Shinella zoogloeoides: one gene and its partner. The protein of the gene in region 2 interacts with the protein of the main gene of each other region in a pairwise test. Links are inferred from orthologs where the notes say so. Each region holds a gene or a part of one and is shown on either strand. Other genes may lie near its edges. The genes, in order: eno and rpe.

Region 1 (9,305 bases), 280 kb from region 2 along the record:
AAGGCCAACCGGACGTCGATCGCCGGCAAGCGCGGCATCGGCCTTGAGAAGGCGATGGAAATCTTCGCCGATCTCAAGAAGGATTTCGGCTTTCCGGTGCTGACCGATGTTCACACCGAGGAACAGTGCGGCCTCGTGGCCGGCACGGTCGATATCCTCCAGATCCCGGCCTTCCTGTCGCGCCAGACCGATCTTCTGGTCGCTGCCGCCAAGACCGGCCGTGCGATCAACGTCAAGAAGGGCCAGTTCCTCGCGCCCTGGGACATGAAGAACGTGCTCGCCAAATTCACCGAGAGCGGCAATCCGAACGTGCTCCTGTGCGAGCGCGGCGCCTCCTTCGGCTACAACACGCTCGTCTCCGACATGCGCTCTCTGCCGATCATGGCCTCGCTCGGCGCGCCTGTCGTGTTCGATGCGACCCATTCCGTGCAGCAGCCGGGCGGGCAGGGTGGCTCGACCGGCGGCCAGCGCGAATTCGTGGAGACGCTCGCGCGGGCGGCGGTGGCTGTCGGCATCGCCGGCCTTTTCGTCGAGACGCATGAGGATCCGGACAATGCGCCCTCCGACGGCCCCAACATGGTGCACCTGAAGGACATGCCGCGGCTTCTCGAAAAACTGCTGGCCTTCGACGCGATCGCCAAGGGTTGAGACTTCAAACGGATGACACGGAGACGTGCCATTCGTTTTTTCTGGCGCCATCACGCCATTGTAATTTCCACATGGTCGATTAGAAGTGGATTTTAATCGATTAATAAACCCCGAACCAGGACGATATCCATGACTGCTATCATCGACATCATCGGCCGCGAGATTCTCGACAGCCGCGGCAACCCCACCGTCGAAGTGGACGTGCACCTCGAGGATGGCAGCTTCGGCCGCGCGGCCGTTCCGTCGGGCGCCTCGACCGGCGCGCATGAAGCCGTCGAACTGCGCGACGGTGGCAAGCGCTACCTCGGCAAGGGTGTCGAGAATGCCGTTGCCGCCGTCAACGGCGAGATCTTCGAGGCGATCGGCGGGCTCGACGCGGAAGACCAGATCCAGATCGACCAGACCATGATCGAACTCGACGGCACGCCGAACAAGGCGCGCCTCGGCGCCAACGCCATTCTCGGTGTGTCGCTCGCTGTCGCCAAGGCTGCCGCGGAAGCGGCCAACCTGCCGCTCTACCGCTATGTCGGCGGTCCGAACGCCCGCATCCTGCCGGTGCCGATGATGAACATCATCAATGGCGGCGCGCATGCCGATAACCCGATCGACTTCCAGGAATTCATGATCGTGCCAGTTGGCGCCGACAATGTACGCGATGCCGTGCGCATGGGCTCTGAAGTCTTCCACACGCTGAAGAAGCAGCTCGCCGCCGACGGCCACAACACCAATGTCGGCGACGAAGGCGGCTTCGCGCCGGGTCTCGCCTCCGCCCCGGCCGCCCTCGACTTCATCATGAAGTCGATCGAGAAGGCCGGCTACCGTCCGGGCGAGGACATGTTCATCGCGCTCGACTGCGCCTCGACCGAATTCTTCAAGGACGGCAAGTATGTGCTGGAAGGCGAAGGCCGCACGCTGGAGCCGGGCGCCATGGCCGATTACCTTGCCGAACTCTCGGCAAAGTACCCGATCTTCTCGATCGAGGACGGCATGGCCGAGGACGACTGGGACGGCTGGAAGGCGCTGACCGACAAGATCGGCAAGAAAGTGCAGCTCGTCGGCGACGACCTCTTCGTGACGAACTCGGCGCGCCTGCGCGACGGCATCAAGATGGGTGTTGCCAACTCGATCCTCGTCAAGGTCAACCAGATCGGCTCGCTCTCCGAAACGCTCGACGCCGTCGAGACCGCGCACAAGGCGAGCTATTCGGCCGTCATGTCGCACCGCTCGGGCGAGACGGAAGATTCCACGATCGCAGATCTGGCGGTCGCCACGAACTGCGGCCAGATCAAGACCGGCTCGCTCGCCCGTTCGGATCGTACCGCCAAGTACAACCAGCTCATCCGCATCGAGGAGCAGCTTGGCGCCCAGGCGAAGTATGCCGGCCGCGGCATCCTGCGCGGCTGATCGCAAAACAGTTTTTCCGCAATGGCGAAACCCGCATCTCCGGATGCGGGTTTTTTCTTTGACCGGTCCATCATGGTCAATGGTCGGTTAACCGCTTGCCGCTAGTGTCGATCCCGTATTGCGTATCGGGGCACGGACATGTGGACCAAACATCATAAAAAGCGGAAATTCGGCCGGCTGGCACTGCCGGTTATTACGGTCGCATTCCTTTCCTACTTCGGCTATCATTCCGTCCATGGTGACTTCGGTCTGCGCGGAATGGAGGATTTCGAGCGACAGAGAGTAGAGCGACAGGCGCGTCTGGACGTGCTCGTGCGGCAGCGCCAGATCCTGGAAAAAGAGGTCGCCCTGATGAGTGACGGCTCGCTTGAACGCGATATGCTGGACGAGAAGGCGCGCTCGTATCTCAACATGTCGCGGAACGACGAAATCGTCATTTTCCACTGAAAAACTCGATTAACCGAAATCTTGTTAATCGTAAATCTGCCTTACTAATCAGCGGCTTACAAAGAATATAAGCCATGCATTTATGGCATTGCTGAGGTGGAATTTCTCCCCTATGGTTTCCTCAAAGGGCAAACATAGGGAGGAACGAATGGCTCCGCGTAAAACCGCGTCCACGTCCAGCCGCAAGACTGCGGCAAAGCCTGCGAAGAAAGACTTCACTGGCGGCACCATCGCCGAATTCTCCAAGGAAGACGATCTCAAAGCCTATCGCGAGATGCTGCTGATCCGGCGTTTCGAGGAAAAGGCCGGCCAGCTCTACGGCATGGGCTTCATCGGCGGCTTCTGTCACCTTTACATCGGCCAGGAAGCTGTCGTCGTCGGCATGCAGCTGGCACTGAAGGAAGGTGATCAGGTCATCACCGGCTATCGCGACCACGGCCACATGCTCGCTTGCGGCATGAGCGCGCGCGGCGTGATGGCGGAGCTGACCGGACGCCGCGGCGGCCTTTCCAAGGGCAAGGGCGGCTCCATGCACATGTTCTCCAAGGAAAAGCACTTCTACGGCGGCCATGGCATCGTCGGCGCGCAGGTCTCGCTCGGCACTGGCCTCGCCTTCGCCAACCGCTACCGCGGCAACGACAACGTCTCGCTCGCCTATTTCGGTGACGGCGCCGCCAACCAGGGCCAAGTCTACGAGAGCTTCAACATGGCGGCGCTCTGGAAGCTGCCGGTGATCTACGTGATCGAGAACAACCGCTACGCCATGGGCACGGCCGTCTCGCGCGCCTCCGCCCAGACCGACTTCTCGCAGCGCGGCGCTTCCTTCAACATCCCCGGCTTCCAGGTGGATGGCATGGACGTGCGCGCGGTCAAGGCCGCCGCCGACGAGGCCGTCGAACATTGCCGCTCCGGCAAGGGTCCGGTCATCCTCGAAATGCAGACCTACCGCTATCGCGGCCACTCCATGTCCGACCCGGCGAAGTACCGCTCGAAGGACGAGGTGCAGAAGATGCGCTCCGAGCACGACCCGATCGAGCAGGTGCGTGCCCGTCTTCTGGAAAACAACTGGGCAAGCGAAGACGATCTCAAGCAGATCGACAAGGACGTCCGTGACATCGTCGCCGACAGCGCCGATTTCGCGCAGTCCGATCCGGAGCCGGATGTATCCGAACTCTACACCGACATCCTGCTGTAATCCGGGGAGGGACACCAATGCCAATCGAAATTCTCATGCCCGCCCTGTCTCCGACCATGGAGGAGGGCACGCTCTCCAAGTGGGTCAAGAACGAGGGTGACACCGTCAAGTCCGGCGACGTCATCGCCGAGATCGAAACCGACAAGGCGACGATGGAAGTCGAAGCCGTCGATGAAGGCGTGATCGGCAAGATCCTGATCGCCGCCGGCACCGAAGGCGTCAAGGTCAACACGGCGATCGCCGTGCTGCTGCAGGATGGCGAAAGCGCCGATTCGGTCGCGGCCCCCAAGGCCGCCGCCGCCGAAAAGCCTGCGGAAGCCGCCGCGCCTGCTGCTCCGGCTCCGGCCGCCGCAGCGCCGGTTCCGGCCGCGCCGAAGGGCGAGACCGCCGCCGATCCGGATATTCCGGCCGGCACCGAAATGGTGATGACGACAGTGCGCGAAGCGCTGCGCGACGCTATGGCGGAAGAAATGCGCCGCGACGATAACGTCTTCGTCATGGGCGAGGAAGTCGCCGAATACCAGGGCGCCTACAAGATCACGCAGGGCCTGCTGCAGGAATTCGGCGCCCGCCGCGTCATCGATACGCCGATCACCGAGCACGGCTTTGCCGGCGTCGGCGTCGGCGCGGCCATGACCGGCCTGAAGCCGATCGTCGAGTTCATGACCTTCAACTTCGCCATGCAGGCGATCGACCAGATCATCAACTCGGCCGCCAAGACGCTTTACATGTCGGGCGGCCAGATGGGCGCGCCGATGGTCTTCCGCGGCCCGAACGGCGCGGCGGCCCGCGTGGCGGCCCAGCATTCGCAGTGCTATGCCGCCTGGTACAGCCAGATCCCCGGCCTCAAGGTCGTCATGCCCTATACGGCTGCCGACGCGAAGGGTCTCCTGAAGGCGGCCATCCGCGATCCGAACCCGGTCATCTTCCTCGAAAACGAAATCCTCTACGGCCAGAGCTTCGAAGTGCCGAAGATGGACGATTTCGTGCTGCCGATCGGCAAGGCGCGCATCCACAAGAAGGGTAACGACGTTACCGTCGTCTCCTTCGGCATCGGCATGACCTATGCCATCAAGGCGATCGCCGAACTCGAGAAGGAAGGCATCGACGTCGAGCTGATCGACCTGCGCACCATCCGCCCGATGGACCTGCCGACGGTCATCGAATCGGTCAAGAAGACCGGCCGTCTCGTCACCGTCGAGGAAGGCTATCCGCAGTCCTCCGTCGGCACCGAGATCGCAACCCGCGTCATGCAGCAGGCCTTCGACTATCTCGATGCGCCGATCCTGACGATCGCCGGCAAGGACGTCCCGATGCCCTACGCCGCGAACCTCGAAAAGCTGGCCTTGCCGAATGTCGGCGAAGTCGTCCAGGCGGTCAAAACCGTCTGCTACAAGTAAGGGGAGGGCTGAGGTATGCCGATCAACATCACGATGCCGGCGCTCTCGCCCACCATGGAAGAGGGCAATCTGGCCAAGTGGCTCGTCAAGGAAGGCGACACCGTGAAATCCGGTGACGTCATCGCCGAGATCGAGACCGACAAGGCAACGATGGAAGTCGAAGCCGTCGACGAAGGCACGGTCGCCAAGATCGTCGTGCCGGCCGGTACGGAAGGCGTGAAGGTCAACACCCTCATCGCCATCCTCGCCGCTGAGGGCGAGGACGTCTCGGCCGCTGCTGCCGGCGGCGGTTCCGCGCCGAAGGCGGAAGCCAAGGCGCCCGAAGCCAAGGCGGAAGCGCCGAAGGAAGCCGAAAAGCCGGCGGCTGCCGCCGCTCCGGCCGCGGCCGCCTCGGCAGGACCGGCCCCGGCCAGGGACGGCAACCGCGTCTTCTCCTCGCCGCTCGCCCGCCGTATCGCCAAGGAAGCCGGGATCGACATTTCCGCGGTTTCCGGCTCCGGTCCGCATGGCCGCGTGGTCAAGAGCGACGTCGAGAAGGCCGCGGCCTCCGGCGGTGCCAAGCCCGCCGCTGCAGCAGCGCCGGCCGCTGCCGCGTCCGCAGCCCCTGCCGCCGCGCCGAAGGGCATGTCGGAAGAGGCGGTGCTCAAGCTGTTCGAGCAGGGCTCCTACGAGCTCGTGCCGCATGACGGCATGCGCAAGACCATCGCCAAGCGCCTGCAGGAATCCAAGCAGACGATCCCGCACTTCTACGTCTCGGTCGACGTGGAGCTCGACGCGCTGCTGGCGCTGCGCGCCCAGCTCAACGATTCGGCGCCGCGCAAGGAAGACAAGCCGGCCTACAAGCTCTCGGTCAACGACATGGTGATCAAGGCCATGGCGCTCGCGCTGCGCGACGTGCCGGATGCCAACGTCTCCTGGACCGACAGCAACATGGTCAAGCACAAGCACGCGGATGTCGGCGTCGCCGTCTCCATCCCGGGTGGCCTGATCACGCCGATCATCCGCAAGGCGGAAACGAAGACGCTCTCCACCATCTCCAATGAGATGAAGGACCTCGGCAAGCGCGCCAAGGAACGCAAGCTGAAGCCGGAAGAGTACCAGGGCGGCACGACCGCGGTGTCCAACATGGGCATGATGGGCGTCTCGAACTTCGCCGCCGTCGTCAACCCGCCGCATGCGACGATCCTCGCAGTTGGTGCGGGGACGGAGCGGGTCGTGGTCAAGAAGGGCGAGATGGTCATTGTCAACGCGATGACGGTCACGCTCTCCACCGACCACCGCTGCGTCGATGGTGCGCTCGGCGCCGAGCTTCTCGGAGCCTTCAAGCGTTACATCGAGAACCCGATGGGGATGCTCGTCTGATAGCGGGGTGCGGCCATGAAGACGGTTCTCTGCTACGGCGACAGCCTGACCTGGGGCTACAACGCGGAAACGCTCGACCGGCACGCCTTCGAGGATCGCTGGCCGAGCGTGCTCGCCAAGGCCCTGGGGCCCGGCGTCACCGTGATCGCGGAGGGCCTCAACGGCCGCACCACCGCCTATGACGACCACCTGGCGGATTGCGACCGCAACGGCGCGCGCATTCTGCCGACCATCCTGCACAGCCACGATCCGATCGACCTCGTCATTCTCCTGCTAGGTGCCAACGACATGAAGCCGGCCATCTGCGGCACGGCCTTCGGCGCTGTGCAGGGCATGGAGCGGCTGGCGGAGCTGGTGCGCCACCACGCCTGGTCGTTCGGCGCGCAGGAGGGGCCGGAGATACTGATGGTCTCGCCGCCACCGCTCAGCGAGACCGCCAACACCGCCTTCGCGGCGATGTTCGCCGGCGGCGTGGAGCAGTCGGCCATGCTGGCGACGCTCTATGCGGACCTAGCGGACGAGATCGGCTGCGGCTTCTTCGATGCGGGCTCGGTGGCGCAAACGACACCGCTCGACGGCGTGCATCTCGATGCGGCGAACACGCGGGCGATCGGCAAGGGTATCGAGCCGGTCGTGCGCATGATGCTCGGACTTTAAGGCATTTCCGGCAGAAGCGGTTTGCGACCGCAATTGCATTGGAATGAACTGATGAGAACAAGACGCGGCGCTTCGTTCCCGCGCAACAAGTGAGGCAGGAAACGACATGGCTCAATCCTACGACGTCATCGTAATCGGTTCGGGGCCGGGCGGCTACATCGCAGCGATCCGCGCGGCGCAGCTTGGCCTGAAGACGGCCATCGTGGAGCGCGAGCATCTCGCCGGCATCTGCTCCAACTGGGGCTGCATCCCGACCAAGGCGCTGCTGCGCTCGGCCGAGATCTTCCATTACGCCCAGCATCCGGGCGATTACGGCGTGAAGATCGAGGGTTCGGTGACGCCGGACCTGAAGGCCATCGTCGCCCGCTCGCGCGGCATCGCCCAGCGCATGAACGGCGGCGTCGGCTTCCTGATGAAGAAGAACAAGGTCGACGTCATCTGGGGCGAGGCAAAGCTCACCAAGCCGGGCGAGATCGTCGTGTCCAAGACGACGAAGGCGATCCAGCAGCCGCAGGCGCCGTTGCCGAAGAACGTCCTGCCCGAAGGCACCTATACCGCCAAGCACATCGTCATCGCCACCGGCGCCCGCCCGCGCGCGCTTCCGGGCATCGAGCCTGATGGTAAGCTGATCTGGACCTATTTCGAGGCGATGAAGCCGGAGGAAATGCCGAAGTCGCTGCTCGTCATGGGCTCGGGCGCCATCGGCATCGAGTTCGCCTCCTTCTACCGCACGCTCGGCGTCGACGTCACCGTCGTCGAAGTGATGAAGACGGTCATGCCGGTCGAGGATGTCGAAATCTCGGCGCTCGCCAAGAAGCAATTCGAAAAGCAGGGCATGAAGATTCATCTGGAGGCCAAGGTCGCCAAGGTCGAGAAGGGCGCCAACTCCATCACCGCCCATGTCGAGATGAAGGACGGCAAGGTCGAGAAGATCACCGCCGATCGCATGATCTCCGCCGTCGGCGTGCAGGCGAACATCGAGAATATCGGCCTCGAGGCGCTGGGCGTGAAGACCGACCGCGGCTTCATCGCCATCGACGGCTACGGCAAGACGAACGTGCCGGGCATCTACGCCATCGGCGACGTCGCCGGCCCGCCGATGCTGGCCCACAAGGCCGAGCACGAGGCCGTCATCTGCATCGAGAAGATCGCCGGCCTGCCGAACGTCCATCCGATGGACAAGTCCAAGATCCCGGGCTGCACCTACTGCCACCCGCAGGTCGCCTCGGTCGGCCTCACCGAAGCCAAGGCCAAGGAGCAGGGCCGCGATGTCCGCGTCGGCCGCTTCACCTTCGCGGGCAACGGCAAGGCCGTGGCACTCGGCGAGGACCAGGGCATGGTCAAGACGATCTTCGACAAGAAGACCGGCGAACTTCTCGGCGCGCATATGGTGGGCGCGGAAGTGACCGAGATGATCCAGGGCTTCGTCGTCGCCATGAACCTGGAGACGACCGAGGAAGAACTGATGCACACGATCTTCCCGCATCCGACGATTTCGGAAACGATGAAGGAAAGTGTGCTCGATGCCTATGGGCGTGCACTCAACGCTTGAACGTGCTAAAGCCCGCCTCCACATGAGGCGGGCTTCTCGAATTTTGGTCCGCAAGACAGGCGTAGAAGCCTGCTAGGAAGTGGATAACATGGTCACCATTCTCGACCGCACCAACCTGACGCCGGACGCCAAGCGCGTGCGCCACCCGGAAAAGGCCAATCGGCCAGATACCGAGGTGCTGCGCAAGCCGGAATGGATCCGCGTCAAGGCGCCGGTTTCCAAGGGCTATCAGGAAACGCGCGATCTCGTGCGCTCCCACAAGCTCGTGACGGTCTGCGAGGAGGCGGGCTGCCCGAATATCGGCGAGTGCTGGGACAAGAAGCACGCGACCTTCATGATCATGGGCGAGATCTGTACCCGCGCCTGCGCCTTCTGCAACGTGGCGACGGGCAAGCCGAATGCACTCGACATGGAGGAGCCGGAAAACGTCGCCAAGGCCGTCAAGCAGATGGGCCTTTCCCATGTCGTCATCACCTCCGTCGACCGCGACGACCTGGAAGACGGTGGCGCGGAGCATTTCGAGAAGGTGATCTGGGCGATCCGTGCGGCATCGCCGCTGACGACCATCGAGATCCTGACGCCCGACTTCCTCAAGAAGCCCGGTGCGCTGGAGCGCGTCGTCGCCGCCAAGCCAGACGTC
Region 2 (11,388 bases):
ACCATTGCGAGCGCGGCAAGCTGCTGATGACGGGCGTCGAGATCCTCGTCATCGACGAAGCCGATCGCATGCTCGACATGGGCTTCATCCCGGATATCGAGCGCATCGCCAAGCTCATCCCCTTTACCCGCCAGACGCTGTTCTTCTCGGCCACCATGCCGCCGGAAATCCAGAAGCTGGCCGACCGCTTCCTGCAGAACCCCGAGCGGATCGAGGTGGCGCCGCCCTCCTCCACCGCCAAGACGGTGACGCAGCGCTTCGTCGCCACCCACGGCAAGGACTACGAGAAGCGCGCGACGCTGCGCGACCTCATCCGCGCGCAGGACGACCTGAAGAACGCGATCATCTTCTGCAACCGCAAGGTCGACGTCGCCGACCTCTTCCGTTCGCTCGACCGCCACGGCTTCTCCGTCGGCGCGCTGCATGGCGACATGGACCAGCGGGCCCGCACGACCATGCTGGCCAACTTCAAGGAAAACAAGCTGACGCTTCTGGTGGCTTCCGACGTCGCGGCCCGCGGCCTCGACATCCCGGACGTCAGCCACGTCTTCAACTTCGACGTCCCGATCCATGCCGAGGACTATGTCCACCGCATCGGCCGCACCGGCCGTGCCGGCCGCTCGGGCGCAGCCTTCACCCTTGTATCCAAGCGCGACGGAAAGTTCGTCGACGCCATCGAAAAGCTGATCGACCAGAAGGTCGAATGGCTGAGCGGCGGCATCGAGGACCTGCCGCAGCAGGCCGAGAGCGAGGAGCGTGAACGCCCCCGCGGCGGCCGTGATCGCGGTGGTCGTGACCGCGACCGTGATCGTTCGCGCGGCCGTGGAAAGAGTGAAACCCGCGTAGCGGAAACCCGCATCGAGACCAGCGAGACCGAAGAGAAGGTGGACGTCGTGAAAGCTGAACGCAAGGCGGAAGGGCGGCCGCAGACTCCCGCTCGCAATCCGCGGGCCGCAAACCATGCCGCTCCGCGTCCGGCCAATGACGACAGCCGCGATCGCCGCAATCGCTATCGCCGCGACGAGGACGATGGTCCGACGCCGCTCGGCTTCGGCGAAGACGTTCCGGCCTTCATGCTGATCGCCGGCAAGGCCTGATCCCTATCCATGCCCATTCCCGGCATCGACGTGCCAGGCCTCGGTTGCGGCCTGGCGCTTTTGCGTGAGGGCAGGCTTCTGCTCTACCGGCGCCTGCGCGCGCCGGAAGCCGGAACGTGGAACATCGTCGGCGGCAAGATCGATCACATGGAACGCGCGATCGACAGCGCCCGCCGCGAGGCGGAAGAGGAAACCGGGCTTTCCATCGGCGCCGTCGATCTCCTGTGCATTTCCGAGCAGATCATCGCGGAGGAGCGCCAGCACTGGCTCTCGCTCATCTATGTGAGCGAGGATTTATCCGGCGAACCGCGCGTCATGGAGCCGGAGAAGCTGCCGGAATTCGGCTGGTTCCCGCTCGACGCCCTGCCGACGCCGCTATCGCGCTTCGCGGCCGATGCCGTGAAGGCGCTCAAGACGCGTCACCTGGCGCGCAGCGCCGCCTCGTAGGCCCGCCGCACCCAGATGCCCATCTCGTCCGGATCGTCGAAAGCTTCGTCGGGGATCGACCAATAGGGCATCTTCACCGGCTTGCCCTGCTTTCCCTCATAGAACCACTGCCGGCAGCCGGCAGCCGCGAAGTCGGGCGCGCTCTCGTCGTCGGCCTTCAGCAGGATCTCGCCAAACACTTCCAGCGCCAGGATGCGGCCCTGGTGGTAGATGCCCTTGCCGCCGAACATGCGCTTGATCGTCACCGGCCCCAGCGCCTGGAACATTTCCTCGATCGTATCGCGATCCATGTCTACCCTTTCAGAATGCCGCCCGCGGCGACGACCGCCTCCGGCGTATCGACATCGATATGCGCCGCCTGGCCGATCTCCACGTCGACCACATCGAGCCCCGCGCTCTCGACAATATGCCGCGCGCCGACATCGCCTTCTAGATGAAGAATGGCGGCGAAGGTCGACCGGGGCAGCACGACGGGGTTGCCGCGCTTGCCGCCCGAAACCGCCCGCACGATGGCATGTCCGCCGGCAGCAGCAAAGGCATCAAGCAGCATGCGCACATCCGCGCCGGTGACATGCGGCATGTCCGCCAGCATCACCACGACGCCGTCGCAGCCCGGCCCAAGCATGGAAACGCCTGCCCGCAGGGACGTCGACATGCCCTGCGCGTGATCCGGGTTGCGCACGATATCGATCGCGAGCCCGGCAAGCTCCGCCTCGATCTCCTCCGCCCGGTGCCCCGTCACGACCAGAACCCGTGACGGCTTGGCCGCAAGCGCCGCCTCCACGGAGCGGCGGACGAGCGCTTCGCCGTCGAAGGCGGCGAGCAGCTTGTGGCTGCCCTTCATGCGGCTGGCGCGGCCGGCGGCGAGCACCAAAGCCGCGACGGACAAGGGCCGCTCCGGCGCGCGCAGGTCGCGCGGCTGCGGCCGGCTCGGGATTTCCGCAAGAAGCCCGCCAACGCCCATGCCCGTTATCTCCTGCGATCCCGGCGTCTCGCCGGCGAAAATGCGGGCAAGAACCCAGTCAAAGCCGTTTTCCTTCGGGCTGCGCGCGCAGCCAGGCGCACCGAGCACCGGCACCGTCCCGACGCGCGCCAGCACCAGAAGGTTTCCCGGATCGACGGGCATGCCGACATGCTCGACAATACCGCCCGCGGCGCGGATGGCAGCGGGAATCACATCGTTCGCATCGGTGACGGCCGACGCGCCGAAGACGACGACAAGGTCGTTTTCCCGCACGGCCCGGCGGATGGCATCCGCAACCTCAGCCGTGCGGTGCGGCACCCGTATCTCGTCCGTCAACCGGCTGCCGGACGGGTGCAGGCGCTGTTCGAAAAGCCGCCGGGTCTTGTCCATGACGGAAACCTTGAGCGTCGGCAATTGCGAGGCGACGAGGCCGACGCGGTGCGCCGCAAACGGCTTGACCTCCAGCGCCCGGCCCGCCGCCAGCACCGCCGCCGCCGCGCGCGCCAGCCTTTCGGGCACAGCGAGCGGAATGATCTTGATCGTCGCCACCATGTCGCCGGCCGAAACGCCGGCATGATCCGGCAGGGTGGCGATGGTGATGGACGAGTCGATGCGATTGAACCGGTCGATGGCCGCACGGTCCGCGATGAAGAGACCGTTCGCCTTGGCATGAAGGTTGATGCGGCCGGTGGCGGGCGGCGTGAAGGCGAGATGGTCGGGCTCGATGGCCGCCGCGATCAGCGCAGCGGCCTCGTCCTCACCGATATCGCCCTCCTCAAGACGCACCGCGATCACGGTCGCTACGCCGGCAGCGGCGAGCGCCGTGCGGTCCTCGACAGTCACCACATGCCCCTTGTGCAGCGAAAGCCCCTCCGCCCGCACGCCATGCGCCAGCCGCGTGCCGACTGCCTCGGCGACCGGAATTTCCCCGAAGATCATGATGCCGCCCCGCGCAGCGGCCGGCGGCGCAGATGCTCGATGATGTCGGCCAGGACCGCGACGGCGATCTCCGCCGGGCTTGCGGCGCCGATATCGAGGCCGATGGGCGCCGATATGCTTGCGATCTCCGCTTCGCCATGCCCCATTTCCTTCAGGCGCTCGACGCGCTTGGCATGGGTCTTCCGGCTGCCGAGCGCACCGACATAGAAACAGCCAGCGGACAATGCCTGCGACAGGGGAAAATCGTCGATCTTCGGATCGTGCGTCACCGCCACGAGCGCCGTATAGGGATCGAGCGGACGCGTTTTCAAACCGTCCTCCGGCCACTCCGCCACGAGATCGATACCGGCGAATCGTTCTTCCGTGGCAAACGCCGTGCGCGGATCGATGATGCAGACGTCAAAACCGGCGACCATGGCCATTCGCGCCAGCGCCTGGCTGATATGTACCGCGCCGATGACGACGATGCGCGCCGGTGGCAGGTGAACGTTCAGGAAGAATTTCCGGTCTTCCACCTCCACCACGCCGGATTTCCCCGAGCGGAAAGCATTCGCGATACTCTCGCCCAACGGCCCGGCAACGGGATCGCCCTCGCAGATCACCCGGTCGCGCCCGTCGCCGAGGTCCGTCAGGTGGATGACGGCGCGGCGCGCGGCGCGTTCCCTGTTCAGTTTTCGCAGCAGATAAGGATCCATCAGCCCACCCGTTCCACATAGACGCGGATGCGCCCGCCGCAGGAAAGCCCGACGCGCCAGGCGGTTTCATCGGCAACGCCGAACTCCAGCATGCGCGGCTCGCCGTCGCCTATCACTTCCATCGCCTCGCTGATCACCGCGCCCTCGACGCAGCCGCCGGAGACGGAGCCATGGAAATTGCCCTTGCCGTCGATGACCAGATGGCTGCCGACCGGGCGCGGCGCTGAACCCCAGGTCTCCACCACCGTGGCGAGCGCCACCATGCGTCCGTCGTCCATCCAGCGTTCCGCGGTCGCCAGAGGGTCCAGCATATCGGTCGCGTCCATTCTTCTCCTCCTATGCAGCCGGCAGGAAACGACGGGGATCGCCGGCGCCACGCCGTGCCTCGCCGGACAGCGCCGCCACCAGATCCGCCATGGCCTCCAGATTGTGCACCGGGCGCAGCTCGTCCACATGCGGCAGCATGGCCCGCACGCCGCGCGCCCGCGCCTCGAAGCCCTCGAAGCGCAGCAGCGGATTGAGCCAGACAAGCCGCCGGCAGGAACGGTGCAGCCGGTCCATCTCCTTTTCGAGCAGGTCGATGCCCTCGCGCTCCAGCCCGTCGGTGATCAAAAGCACGACGGCACCTTGCCCCAGCACGCGGCGCGACCAGAGCCGGTTGAACACCTGCAGCGTCTCGCCGATGCGCGTGCCGCCGGACCAGTCGCTGACCGTCTGGCTGCAAGCCTCGACGGCGAGATCGGGATCGCGGTGGCGCATCTGGCGCGTGACGTTGCTGAGCCGCGTGCCGAACAGGAAGGCATGGGTGCGGCGCCGCTGCTCGCCGAGCGCATGCAGGAAATGCAGGAAGATGCGCGTGTACTGGCTCATCGAGCCGGAAATGTCGGCCAGCACGACGAGCGGCGGCGCGACCCACTTCGGTTCGCGGTGCCGCGGCAGGATCAGCGCACCGCCGGTGCGCATGGCGTGGCGCATGGTGGCGCGGGCATCGATCGTCACCGGCCGGTTGCTGCGGCGAAAGCGGCGCGTGCGCACCTCGTCCAGCGGCAGCACGAGATTGGCGATCGCCCGCTTGGCCTCGGCAAGCTCAACCGCGCTCATCTGGGCGAAATCGGTCTTGCGCAGCATCTCGCTGCCGGAGGCGGTGAAGCGGGAGTCGATCTCGATATCCGGCTCGTCGCGCGGCGGACGCCGGTCCTCGCGTCCGCCGAACAGCGCGTCGGAGACACGGGTTTCCCCCGCCTTGCGCTTCTCCCGTTCCTCATGCCGCGTCACGACCGGCGACATCAGGGCGATCATTTTTCCGACGAGATCGCGCGAGCGCCAGAACAGCCGGAAGGCCTCGTCGAAAACGGCACCGTCCTCGTGGCGCTTGACCAGCGTCGCATGCAGCGCGGTATAGAATTCCTCCCTGTCGACGATGCCGATCGCCTGCACCGCCTCGATGGCATCCGTCACCGACGCTGGCCCAAGCCGCAGGCCCGCCTTGCGCAGCACGCGGGCGAAGAACACGATATTGTCGGCCAGCCGTCCATCCATGGCGGCGCCCGTCCCGTCGCTGCCCGCCGCGTTCATCATCATCACCCCGCCGCCAGACCGGTTTTCACCTCGTCGAGCAGTTTGCGGCCCTCCGCGCCCTCGATGCGGGCGATGTCGTCCTGGTATTTGAGCAGGGTGCCGAGCGTGTCCGACACCGTTTCGGGGTCGAGCGCCACCCGGTCGAGCTCGGTGAGCGCCGTCGCCCAGTCGATGGTTTCGGCAACGCCGGGGTTCTTGAAGAGGTCGAGCGTGCGCAGCTTCTGCACGTAGGCGACGATCTGCTGCGAGAGCAGCGCGTTGCAGCCCGGCACCTTGCGGCGGATGATCTCCAGCTCCTGCGCGGCCGCCGGATAGTCCACCCAATGGTAGAGACAGCGCCGCTTCAGCGCGTCGTGCACCTCACGGGTCCGGTTCGTGGTGATGATGACGATGGGCGGCTCGGCGGCGCGGATCGTGCCGAGCTCCGGCACGCTCACCTGGAAATCGGAAAGCACTTCCAGGAGGAAGGCCTCGAAGGCCTCGTCGGTGCGGTCGAGTTCGTCGATCAGGAAGACCGGCGCGCGCCCGTCCGGCGAGGACAGCGCCTGCAGCACCGGCCGGCGGATCAGGTAGCGCTCGGAGAAGATATCGGCTTCGATGCGGCCACGATCCGTGGTGCCGGCGGCTTCGGCAAGGCGGATCTCCAGCATCTGCGCCGGATAGTTCCACTCGTAGACCGCCGAGGAAATATCGAGGCCCTCGTAGCACTGAAGGCGGATCAGCGGCCGGTCAAGCGCCGATGCCAACACCTTGGCGATCTCCGTCTTGCCGACGCCGGCCTCGCCCTCCAGGAAGAGCGGCCGCTTCATGCGCAGCGACAGGAAAAGCACGGTCGCCAGCGCGCGCCCAGCGAGATAATTGCCCGCCGAGAGCATATCGACGGTTTCGTCGATCGATTGCGGAATGTGTCCAAGTTTATAGGGCACGCAACTCCTCCAGTCCGGAGGATGAACTTATAGCGTGCGGTAGCCCCGGTCCATATAGAGAAGCGCCGGTTTGTGCTCGCCGAAGGAAACGCCCAGCACTTCGCCGATCAGCACCATATGCGTCGCCATGACCTTGAACTCGACGAGGCGGCAATCGAAGGCGGCGAGCGCATCCTTCAGAACCGGCGCGCCGGTCACCAGCTCCTGCCAGTTGCCCATGGCGAAACGCTCTTCCGAGGTCAGCGCCGGGTTGCGGCCGGAAAACGCATTGGCAAGGTCGATCTGGTCGGCGGCGAGCGTGTTGAGCGCGAAGCGGCCGCTCTTCTCGAAGACCGCATTTTTCGGGTTGGAGGCGTTGACGCAGGCCAGCACCATGGCGGGATTGTCCGACACCGAGCAGGCGGCGGTGATCGTGACGCCGCGCTTCTCGCCCTCATGTACCGTCGTCACGATCTGCACATGCCCGGCATAGCGGCTCATGGCATCACGATAGAGCGACGCGTCCACCAACAATCTGTCCAACACGACGTTCTCCTTTGACACAGGAGATACATGGCGAAAGTGAAGAAAAATGTAACCCCCGAAGTCGAATTTTCCTGTCTTGCCAGAGACAAACGGCGTTTTGTGAAGATATTTCTCTTTGACGCCCCAGGCGCGATCCTTACAAAGGGCGTGATCGCAATCCATGGATTGAGAATGAGAACCGCCTTCCTTGCCAGCCTGCTCGCCGCTTCAGCGCTCGCCGCCTCGCCCGCAGCCGCCGCCGGCCTCACCTTTGCGGTCGTCGCACCGAAGGAAGGACCGCTTGCGATTCTCGGCCAGCAGGTGCGCGACGGCGCGCGTTTCGCGGCCGAAGCGAACGGCGACAAGGTGATGGAGATCGCGGAGGCCTGCGACGATACCGATGGCGAGCGCATCGCCACTGACATCCTCGCCGCGGATGCCGTCGCGGCCGTCGGCTTCCTGTGCACGGAAGGGCTTGCGGCCGCGCTGCCGGCGCTCGCCGAGGCCAAGGTGCCGGCGATCACGCTGTCCGTGCGTTCCGGCATCCTCATGGAGGATGCGCTGAAGAAGCGCTGGCCGCTCTTCCGCCTCGCGCCCGGCCCGAAGGCTGAAGCCGACAAGGCGGTCGAGATCATCACCCGCGACTGGAAGTCCGAGCCCTTCGCCCTCATCGACGACGGCACCATCCACGCCCGCGAGCTCGTCGAAACGGTCCGGCTGCGGCTGGAAGAGGTCGGCATGAAGGCTGCCTTCGTCGACACGTTCCGCCCGGCGCAGGAACAGCAGCTCACGCTCGTGCGGCGCCTTGCCAAGACCGGCGTGACGCATGTCTTCGTCGGCGGCGACCGGACGGATGTCGCGGTGATCGCCCGCGATGCGAAAGCAGAGAAGACGCCGCTCGCCCTTCTCGGCGGCGAGGCCCTGCTCGGCGCCGATCCGCTCGTGCCGATGACGGAGGGCGTGGAGGCCATTGCCTTGCCCGACTACGGCACGCTGCCCGAGGGCCGGCCGCTCGCGGCGTCGATGCTGGAAAAGGATATCGTCGCGGAAGGCTATGTCCTGCCGGCCCATGCCGCCGTGACGGCGCTCGCGACGGCGGCGGCGGCAGGCGGCGACCTCATGGAAAAGCTTGCCGCCGGCAGCTTTGCGACGGCAGTCGGCACCGTGGCGTTCGGCGCGGATCATGAGATGCGTGAAAATCCCTATGACCTGCTCGTCTGGCGCGCGGGCGCCTTCGTGCCGGCCGAAACTGCCCCGGAAAGCGAATAGATGAAGCCCGGTCCGAGGAACCTCATTACCGATGTCGCCGGCCTCACGGTCGGCAACGCGACGGACCATCGCCTGCGCTCCGGCGTCACAGTCGTTCTGTGCGAGGAGCCGGCGACGGCGGCCGTGCAGGTGCTCGGCGGCGCGCCGGGCACGCGGGAGACGGACCTGCTGGAGCCGCACAACACGGTGCAGACCGTCGATGCGCTGGTTCTGTCCGGCGGCTCGGCCTTCGGCCTCGATGCGGCCTCCGGCGTGCAGGCGGGCCTGCGCGAGGCGGGGCGCGGCTTTGCCGTCGGCCCCTTTCGCGTGCCGATCGTGCCCGCCGCCATCCTCTTCGACCTGATGAATGGCGGCGACAAGGACTGGGGCCGCTACCCGCCCTATCGCGAACTCGGCTACGCCGCGCTGGCCGATGCGGGCACGGATTTCGAAACCGGCAGCACCGGAGCCGGCACCGGAGCGCTGACGGCCACATTCAAGGGCGGCCTCGGCTCGGCCTCCAGCATTCTCGATTGCGGCTTCACGGTCGGCGCCCTTGTCGCGGTCAATGCGCTCGGCTCCGCAACGGTCGGTGACAGCAGGCATTTCTGGGCCGCGTCTTTCGAGGAAGGTAGCGAGTTCGGCGGGCTCGGCCTGCCCGCGCCCTTCCCGGCCGACGCCCGGACGCCGCGCACGAAAATGTCACGCCGCCCCACCGGCACGGAAAACACCACGATCGCCGTCATCGCCACCGATGCGGCGCTCACCAAGGCAGAGGCCAAGCGCCTCGCCATCGCCGCCCATGACGGCTTCGCCCGCGCGCTCTGGCCGGCGCATACGCCGCTCGACGGCGACCTCGTCTTCGCGCTCGCGACCGGGAAAAGCGGACGCTCGCCCGCGCCGGAAGATTTCATCGAGCTTTGTGCGGCGGCGGCTTCCACCATGGCCCGCGCCATCGCCCGCGGCGTGCATGATGCGAGGTCCCTGACCGGAGACGTCATGCCGAGCTGGGCAGGGCGGTAATTCGCCCGTTGTTCCGCCCTGCCGGGAATGATATGGCCACGCCAAAATTCTTGCCAGGAGCCTGACATGACCCTCCCCATCCGGATCGCGCCGTCCATTCTTGCGGCCGACTATGCGAAACTCGGCCAGGAAGTGCGCGACGTCGTCGCGGCCGGCGCGGACTGGATCCATCTCGACATCATGGACGGTCATTTCGTGCCGAACATCTCCTTCGGGCCAGACGTCATCAAGGCGCTACGCCCGCATACCGATGCCTTCTTCGACTGCCACCTGATGATCGCGCCGGCCGATCCCTATCTCGAAGCCTTTGCCAAGGCCGGCTGCGACAGCATCACCGTGCATGCCGAGGCAGGCCCGCATCTCGACCGTTCGCTGCAGGCCATCAAGGCGCTCGGCAAGCGCGCCGGCGTGTCGATCAATCCGGCAACCTCGGAAAGCGTGCTCGAATATCTCCTCGACAAGATCGACCTCATCCTCGTCATGACGGTAAACCCCGGCTTCGGCGGCCAGAAGTTCATTCCGGCGATGGAGGAGAAGATCCGCCGCGTGCGCGCCCTCGTCGGCGACCGGCCGATCGATATCCAGGTGGACGGCGGCATCACCGTCGATACGATCGCCCTCCCCGCTGCGGCCGGCGCCAACGCCTTCGTCGCGGGGTCGGCCATCTTCGGCGGCGGCCATGTTGACGCCTATCGCAAAACCATCGACACTCTGCGCAGCAATGCGGAGGGAGCGCGGGCGTGAGCATCTTGCGAAGAGCGGCAATCGCCCTTGCGGCGTCCCTGCTATCAACGGCAGGCGCATCGGCGGGCGATTTCTCGACCTTCCAGTCCCTCGGATTCTCGCCCGACGGCAAGATCTACGCTTTCGAGGAATTCGGCATCCAGGACGGCTCGGGCTTCCCCTATTCCAACGTCTATTTCATCGACACGCAGAAGGACGCCTATCTCGCCGGCACACCGATCCGCGTGCGCATAGACAGCGAAGAGGCTGACATCGCCAAGGCGCGGGCGGATAGCCGCTACAAGGCGAAGGCGCTGATCGATCAGCACAAGGTGCTCTCCAATACCGGCGTGCTCGCCGCCTTCAACCCGATGGGCGAAGGGAACGTGGACCCCAGGCGCATCGAATATGTTCCGCATGCGATCGAGCCGGTGCCGGGCGGCAGCTACGCGCTGACGCTCGACGAAATCGCGCTGGACCTGCCGGACATGTGCCGGGACATCGCCCCGGACGGCGGCAAGGGTTTTCGCCTGAAGCTCGTCAGGCGCGACGGCCAAGCAACCGACAAGGTGCTGCACGAGGACACGCGCGTGCCGGAAAGCCGCAACTGCCCGATCTCCTATCAGATTTCGGGCGCCGTCGCCTTCCATCCGTCCGGCGCCGATCCTGTTCATGTCGCGCTCGTGCTGGTGCGTAGCTTCGGCTTCGAGGGTGCCGACGGTCGCTGGATCGCCGTGCCCTTCCGGCCTTGAACAGGGCCATCGCAGCAGCGCAAGGCAACGGGGCCTTTCGTGACGGGCCCGCACCGATCGTCCCGCACCTGCCGCTCCTCCTTGGCGGCGCGGCCGCCTGGGGCCTGCTCATGGCGGCCTGCGCCTTCTTCTCGCTCGTGATGCAGGGCCGCTGGCAATCCTTCCATCTGGAAAAGATCCTCGTCATCTATTTTGCCGGCGGGTTTCTCGCCTGGCTCTGCGTTCTGCCGATCGCGCGCCTGCTCTCGCGCCGCCGCAGCGCCGAGGCGCGCTTTGCCGCCCATTTCGCGCTGTTGAGCCTCGGCACGGTCGCCATGACGGCCTTCGTCTTCGCCATGGACTACCGGCTGTTCTATGCGCAGTGGCACCAGCCGTTCGGCACGCGTACCTGGTTCCTGCAGTTCCTCTTCACCTCGGCCGGCGCCACCTACCAGTTCCTCGTCATGGGCCTCGGGCTCTACCTGCCGGTCGGCCTGCCGGTGCTTGCCGGGG

Evidence for each region.
Region 1: the proteins of rpe (region 2) and eno interact in binary tests that used the Escherichia coli proteins (3 or more experiments, as listed by UniProt). The link is inferred for Shinella zoogloeoides from one-to-one orthologs.

Annotation. Positions count from the first base shown.
Region 1 is NZ_CP132311.1:1,470,829-1,480,133, forward strand. The notes cover bases 1-2,914. They hold eno (phosphopyruvate hydratase), read left to right. Parts: upstream 1-777; coding sequence 778-2,052; downstream 2,053-2,914. Other genes in these bases: kdsA (3-deoxy-8-phosphooctulonate synthase), read left to right, coding at 1-648; Q9316_RS08345 (FtsB family cell division protein), read left to right, coding at 2,191-2,499; pdhA (pyruvate dehydrogenase (acetyl-transferring) E1 component subunit alpha), read left to right, coding at 2,648-2,914. Also shown: more of pdhA, read left to right, coding at 2,915-3,694; Q9316_RS08355 (pyruvate dehydrogenase complex E1 component subunit beta), read left to right, coding at 3,712-5,094; Q9316_RS08360 (pyruvate dehydrogenase complex dihydrolipoamide acetyltransferase), read left to right, coding at 5,110-6,456; Q9316_RS08365 (SGNH/GDSL hydrolase family protein), read left to right, coding at 6,472-7,113; lpdA (dihydrolipoyl dehydrogenase), read left to right, coding at 7,220-8,665; lipA (lipoyl synthase), read left to right, coding at 8,754-9,305. UniProt on the Escherichia coli protein: Catalyzes the reversible conversion of 2-phosphoglycerate (2-PG) into phosphoenolpyruvate (PEP). It is essential for the degradation of carbohydrates via glycolysis.
Region 2 is NZ_CP132311.1:1,742,206-1,753,593, forward strand. The notes cover bases 8,585-11,326. They hold rpe (ribulose-phosphate 3-epimerase), read left to right. Parts: upstream 8,585-9,487; coding sequence 9,488-10,165; downstream 10,166-11,326. Other genes in these bases: Q9316_RS09830 (P1 family peptidase), read left to right, coding at 8,585-9,421; Q9316_RS09840 (DUF2259 domain-containing protein), read left to right, coding at 10,162-10,896; Q9316_RS09845 (hypothetical protein), read left to right, coding at 10,893-11,326. In the rest of the region: Q9316_RS09780 (DEAD/DEAH box helicase), read left to right, coding at 1-1,097; Q9316_RS09785 (NUDIX domain-containing protein), read left to right, coding at 1,107-1,544; Q9316_RS09790 (TfoX/Sxy family protein), read right to left, coding at 1,517-1,834; Q9316_RS09795 (molybdopterin-binding/glycosyltransferase family 2 protein), read right to left, coding at 1,837-3,447; Q9316_RS09800 (XdhC family protein), read right to left, coding at 3,444-4,142; Q9316_RS09805 (XdhC family protein), read right to left, coding at 4,142-4,468; Q9316_RS09810 (vWA domain-containing protein), read right to left, coding at 4,479-5,723; Q9316_RS09815 (AAA family ATPase), read right to left, coding at 5,723-6,595; Q9316_RS09820 (flavin reductase family protein), read right to left, coding at 6,674-7,126; Q9316_RS09825 (ABC transporter substrate-binding protein), read left to right, coding at 7,343-8,419; more of Q9316_RS09830, read left to right, coding at 8,420-8,584; more of Q9316_RS09845, read left to right, coding at 11,327-11,388. UniProt on the Escherichia coli protein: Catalyzes the reversible epimerization of D-ribulose 5-phosphate to D-xylulose 5-phosphate.